Regions from separate parts of the Bacillus sp. NP247 genome, predicted to be linked through region 2. Evidence: predicted binding sites of a transcription regulator. Region 2 holds the regulator's gene; the other holds the start of a gene.
What was found. The regulator CtsR, encoded in region 2, represses protease genes until heat stress. The targets are predictions, from matches to a motif close to ATGGTCAATAAAGGTCAAACA.
Positions count from the first base shown of each region.

Region 1: a site for CtsR is predicted at 1,800-1,820, ahead of clpB (ATP-dependent chaperone ClpB). Genes of this name have one in related genera too.

Region 1 is NZ_CP076653.1:3,830,818-3,834,250, forward strand. Features, by position in the region: gene KPL75_RS19950 (hypothetical protein) at 1-78, opposite strand, end outside; gene KPL75_RS19955 (Cof-type HAD-IIB family hydrolase) at 185-994, opposite strand; gene KPL75_RS19960 (YjzC family protein) at 1,486-1,665, shown strand; gene clpB (ATP-dependent chaperone ClpB) at 1,838-3,433, shown strand, end outside.
Region 2 is NZ_CP076653.1:2,762,637-2,766,069, forward strand. Features, by position in the region: rRNA gene KPL75_RS14535 (23S ribosomal RNA) at 1-867, shown strand, start outside; rRNA gene rrf (5S ribosomal RNA) at 969-1,084, shown strand; gene ctsR (transcriptional regulator CtsR) at 1,296-1,757, shown strand; gene KPL75_RS14550 (protein-arginine kinase activator protein McsA) at 1,927-2,475, shown strand; gene KPL75_RS14555 (protein-arginine kinase McsB) at 2,480-3,433, shown strand, end outside.

The sequences.
Region 1 (3,433 bases), 1.1 Mb from region 2:
CGGGAATCTTGCATCATGCTTCATAACAGCATCGGCTCCTTGCTGGATAAAACGTTTTGATTTGTTCTTTTTACCCATTCGAAAAACCTCCCTTTATTTAGCTGAAAACAATTGACGCGCTTTCTCTTGCGTCTAATAATAGTATGAGCATTTGGCGAGAAACTATAAGCAGGGAATTTTTAGATTACAATCCAAGAACCTCTTCTAAATATAGAGCGATACCATCTTCTTCATTCGTTAATGTCGTATGATTTGCAAGTGATTTTAATTCAGGAATCGCATTACCCATTGCGATTCCATGACCAGCAAATTCGATCATTTCAAAGTCATTATCCTCGTCACCGAAAGCGATGATTCGCTCTTTTGGAATATTGTAATGACTTGAAATTTTTTGTAATCCGACAGCTTTATTTAGTCCGCTTTTCACAATTTCAATAATTGGCCAAGGCGCACCCCATTTTCTATGGTCGATTACTTCAGCGTGCATATCTGTTAAATGCTGACGAATTGCAGCCGAATGCCCGTCATGTGCGTCAATTAATAAGCAAGTTGGATGGTCGTTTAAAATATTTAATAAATCTCCTGTGAAAATTTTTGGAGAACCGAATTCAAAAATATGTTTTTTATCTTCATCAATTTCACGAACATACACATCATCCATGACTTCGGCATATACATTTTTTACGCCAAAATCAAAGCAAGCTCGGACGATTTCTTGTGCTGTTGAAAGCTCAAGAGGAGAGTGGTGTATGCCCCATTTTGAATCAAGAGGGTGATGCACATAAGCTCCATTGAAGTTTACGATAGGTGTATTAAGGCTAAGTTCTTTATAGTAATCGTAACTAGCGCGGAATGGACGCCCTGTTGAAATAACGACAATATGTCCTTGTTCTTTTGCTTTTGCAATTGTGTTTTTCGTTCTTGGAGAAATTATTTTGTTGTCTGTTAATAAAGTTCCGTCTAAGTCTAAAGCGATTAAATGTTGTTTATTCATAATTTCACCTCTTATAATAATTTTTTTGTTTCTATCTGTATTTCCGTTTTTAATAGGCAGAAATAAGAGGTTAGACTGGGTGAAACTACTGTAGATGAAAGTTTCACTATATATCCATCTTACGTCGCGAAGCGCTGTGGTGTCTACTATTTCTCGTTGGAAATTAGGGAAAGTCAACATCTTTTTAGAAAGTTCAAACAATGTTTCTTTCATTATGTACAATTTGTGAAAAGGGTTACATTGTTTGAGTGATGCGACTTATAATGAACATGTAATCTTCTCGTATATGTTTGACTCTCCTTTGGAACTGGCCTAAACTTAGGTTGGTTTCTTTTTTTTCAACAAATATACCAATAATTCCTGCTTAAGCTTGTGTAATTATATATATGTACATGGGTAAACGGTAGTACTTGTTTCCTAAACATGACAGAAAAGCTTTCTTTTAAAATGGATATACTAATGAGGCAAGACGTCATGGAAGGAGAATGGAAATGGGACAAAATCGCAGGTTTCGTTCAGGGCAAAAGGCGCCAAATGATGGCATTTACGTAGAAATTGGTGAAACGGGAAGTATGGTGAAAGATCCACAAATGGTGAAATTAACTGCCGGGGAAAGGTTTCCAGAGAACGCAAACCATAATCGTCAGTGGACATATAAAAGAAAACCGTAACAGAAGCCGCAATCGTTATTGCGGCTTTTTTGATTAGGAAAATGAATGTTACTTTTTTCTTTTTCCAATAATAAGTTTGAACTACATAAGCAAAATTATTGTATAAAAAAGTCAGTTGGCGTATAATCAAATCAAAGGTCAAAGAAAGTCAAACGTTTGGAGGACTGTAAAGATGGACTTAAATCAAATGACAACAAAAACACAGGAAGCGATTATGAGTGCTCAATCTTTAGCGGTATCTCATCATCATCAAGAAGTAGATACTGTTCATTTATTGCTTACATTATTAGAGCAGCAAGAAGGATTAACAGTACGTATTTTTCAAAAAATGAATGTCGATATAGAAGCGTTAAAGCAAGGTGTAGAAAGTTTAATTAAGAAAAAGCCTTCTGTAACTGGAAGCGGGGCAGAGGCAGGGAAATTATATGTAACAGGTGCTTTGCAACAACTGCTTGTGAGAGCAGGAAAAGAAGCGGAAAAATTACAAGATGATTATATTTCAATAGAACATGTATTGCTTGCTTTTTCTGAAGAAAAAGGCGATATAAATCAATTATTTACAAAATTTCATATTACGAAAGATAACTTATTACAGTCTTTAATGACAGTTCGGGGGAATCAAAGAGTGACTAGTCAAAATCCAGAAGCAACTTATGAAGCGTTAGAAAAATATGGCCGTGATTTAGTGGCTGAAGTAAGAGCGGGGAAAATTGACCCTGTAATTGGCCGAGATAGTGAAATTCGCCGCGTGATCCGCATTCTTTCACGTAAAACGAAAAATAACCCTGTTTTAATCGGGGAACCAGGTGTTGGTAAAACAGCAATCGTTGAAGGATTAGCGCAGCGTATTGTGAAAAAAGATGTCCCAGAAGGATTAAAAGATCGAACAATTTTCGCTTTAGATATGAGTGCACTTGTGGCTGGAGCTAAATTCCGCGGTGAGTTTGAAGAGCGCCTGCAAGCTGTATTAAATGAAATTAAAAAGAGTGAAGGCCGCATTTTATTATTCATTGATGAACTTCATACAATCGTCGGCGCTGGTAAAACAGAAGGAGCAATGGATGCAGGAAATATGTTAAAACCCATGCTAGCGCGTGGTGAACTGCATTGTATCGGGGCAACGACATTAGATGAATACCGTAAATATATTGAGAAAGATCCAGCGTTAGAAAGACGTTTCCAACAAGTATTAGCAGAAGAGCCAACTGTTGAGGATACAATTTCCATTTTACGTGGTTTAAAAGAGCGTTTTGAAATTTATCACGGTGTAAATATTCATGACCGCGCGATTGTAGCGGCATCTGTTTTATCAGATCGATATATTTCAGATCGTTTTTTGCCCGATAAAGCAATTGATCTTGTTGATGAAGCTTGTGCAACAATTCGAACAGAAATTGATTCTATGCCAACAGAATTAGATGAAGTAACGCGCCGCATTATGCAGTTGGAAATTGAAGAAGCTGCTCTTGGGAAAGAAAAGGACTTAGGTAGTCAAGAGCGCCTAAAAACATTGCAACGTGAATTATCGGATTTAAAAGAAGTTGCAAGTAGTATGAGAGCGAAATGGGAGAAAGAAAAAGAAGACATTCATAAAGTGCGTGACTTGCGTGAACATTTAGAGCGCTTGCGCCGTGAGTTAGAAGAAGCAGAAGGAAATTACGATTTAAATAAAGCAGCTGAGCTTCGCCACGGGAAAATTCCAGCTATCGAAAAAGAGTTAAAAGAAGCGGAAGAGATGGGGGCACATAATAAACAAGAGAATCGTTTA
Region 2 (3,433 bases):
ATGCAGGTTACCCGCGACAGGACGGAAAGACCCCGTGGAGCTTTACTGTAGCCTGATATTGAATTTTGGTACAGTTTGTACAGGATAGGCGGGAGCCATTGAAACCGGAGCGCTAGCTTCGGTGGAGGCGCTGGTGGGATACCGCCCTGACTGTATTGAAATTCTAACCTACGGGTCTTATCGACCCGGGAGACAGTGTCAGGTGGGCAGTTTGACTGGGGCGGTCGCCTCCTAAAGTGTAACGGAGGCGCCCAAAGGTTCCCTCAGAATGGTTGGAAATCATTCGTAGAGTGCAAAGGCATAAGGGAGCTTGACTGCGAGACCTACAAGTCGAGCAGGGACGAAAGTCGGGCTTAGTGATCCGGTGGTTCCGCATGGAAGGGCCATCGCTCAACGGATAAAAGCTACCCCGGGGATAACAGGCTTATCTCCCCCAAGAGTCCACATCGACGGGGAGGTTTGGCACCTCGATGTCGGCTCATCGCATCCTGGGGCTGTAGTCGGTCCCAAGGGTTGGGCTGTTCGCCCATTAAAGCGGTACGCGAGCTGGGTTCAGAACGTCGTGAGACAGTTCGGTCCCTATCCGTCGTGGGCGTAGGAAATTTGAGAGGAGCTGTCCTTAGTACGAGAGGACCGGGATGGACGCACCGCTGGTGTACCAGTTGTTCTGCCAAGGGCATAGCTGGGTAGCTATGTGCGGAAGGGATAAGTGCTGAAAGCATCTAAGCATGAAGCCCCCCTCAAGATGAGATTTCCCATAGCGTAAGCTAGTAAGATCCCTGAAAGATGATCAGGTTGATAGGTTCGAGGTGGAAGCATGGTGACATGTGGAGCTGACGAATACTAATAGATCGAGGACTTAACCATATAATATGAAGCAATGTTATCTAGTTTTGAAAGAATATAAAAAACTTGTTGACTTTAAATGTCGAATAAGTTATGATAATTCTTGTCTTAAATGAATACAGTCTGGTAATGATGGCAGAGAGGCCACACCCGTTCCCATACCGAACACGGAAGTTAAGCTCTCTAGCGCCGATGGTAGTTGGGACCTTGTCCCTGTGAGAGTAGGACGTTGCCAGGCAACTAAAACACGAGTCATTTGACTCGTGTTTTTTTGTGTTTCTTTTTATAATTCATAGTAATTTAAAAAATCTTTACTTAAAGAATTGTCCTTTTGATTAAAGCCAGGGAAATGTGGCTAGGATAGTGAATAAGCAAAAGAGTTGCAAATTTTTTTAATACGTATATAATTAAAGTCAAAGATAGTCAAAGTCAATAAAGGTGGCGGATAAATGAGAAATATATCTGATATCATTGAGAAATATCTAAAGCAAGTTATTGACTTAAGCAATAATAATGTGATTGAAATCAAGAGGAATGAGATTGCGGATCGATTCGATTGTGTGCCGTCTCAAATCAACTATGTAATCAATACCCGTTTTACGTTAGAAAGAGGATTTGTAGTAGAAAGTAAACGAGGTGGAGGAGGTTACATTCGCATTATAAAAGTCAAACTGCATGATGATATAGACATTATTGATCAAATGCTTCATATGATTGATCATAGCGTTGCACAAGGAAATGCTGAAAGTATGATCATACGTTTAATAGAAGAGGGTATTATAACAAATCGTGAAGCTAAACTTATGTTAAGTGTACTAGATCGTTCTGTATTATTAATGGATGTTCCTTCTCGAGATGAACTTAGGGCTCGAATATTATGCGCAATGTTAAGAACACTGAAATATAAATAAGTATAACTTTTGTTAAGAATGATAACTAAGATAATGCAGTTTAATATTGTAGGGATTTTGAAAGATGACATGTGCTTTTACTAAATGGATTAAGGAAAGAGAACAATCTAGTAATGTATGAAAAGTATCATGAGATAGATCGTTCCTGTTGTAAAGGTGGGGGATAGCGATGACTTGTCAAAACTGTAATATAAGACCAGCAACTTTACATTATACAAAAGTAATCAATGAAAAAAAGGCGGAAGTTCATCTTTGTGAGCAATGTGCAGAACAAAGTGGCTATACGTCTTTCTTTCAATCACCGCAGTCTAATTTTTCATTCCATGACCTATTAGCCGGATTATTGCATAGTGAACCAGCAATGTTTGAAGAAGGGCAAGATGCATTTTCAAATACAAATATATTAAGATGTCCGAATTGTAAGATGACATATGAACAATTTACAAAAGTGGGACGCTTTGGATGTGCTTCTTGTTACGATACATTTAAGGGGCATTTAAAACCATTGTTAAAGCGTCTTCACGGTGGGCATACAGAACATTGTGGGAAAATTCCTGGACGTATAGAAGGAAATATGTACTTAAAGAAAGAATTAGATGAACTAAAACTCAATCTGAAACAATATGTGCAGAAAGAGGAATTTGAGAAAGCAGCTGAAGTAAGAGATAAAATTCGAGATCTTGAAAATCAGCTTAGTGAGCATAGAGAGGGGGAATAGTTCTATGTCACTGGACAGAATTATGAATGAAGCGATTAGTCCATGGATGAAGGGGGATGGCCCTGATTCTGATATTGTTTTAAGTAGTCGAATTCGTTTGGCTCGTAATTTTAAAAAATATCAATTCTCTACTATGCAAAACGAAGAAGAAGCTAAACAGATTCATGAGTTATTTAAGAAGAAGTTTATAAATAAGCCTGTAGAACCTTTTGGGAAATTTGAACTATTAAAAATGAATGAATTAAATCCTCTTCAAAGGAGAGTGTTAGTTGAGAAGCATTTAATTAGTCCAAATCTTGCAGGAACAGAATACGGAGCATGCCTACTATCAGAAAGTGAACATATAAGTATCATGCTTAATGAAGAGGATCATGTTAGAATTCAGTGCCTATTTTCAGGTTTGCAGTTATCAGAGGCGCTTCAAAGTGCCAATCAAATAGATAATTGGATCGAGGAACAGGTCGAATATGCTTTTGATGAATCGCTTGGATATATTACGAGTTGCCCCACTAACGTTGGTACGGGATTGAGGGCTTCGGTAATGATTCATTTGCCGGGACTGGTTCTAACGAAAAGAATTAACCGTATTATACAAGTAATTCAAAAATTAGGGCTAGTAGTAAGAGGAATATACGGTGAAGGTAGCGAAGCGTTAGGTAATATATTTCAAGTGTCAAATCAAATGACACTAGGGAAATCAGAAGAAGATATTATTGCAGATTTAAAGAGTGTCATTCAACAAATTATCCATCAAGAAAAAATGGCTAGAGAATTAATTGTACAAAATTCAAGTATTGAGCTTGAAGATAAAGTATATCGTTCTTACGGAATACTAACTAATAGTCGTTTAATTCAATCTGCAGAAGCAGCTACTTGCTTATCAGATGTACGACTTGGTATTGACTTAGGATATATACAAGGTATATCGAGAAATATTTTAACTGAGTTAATGGTTCTT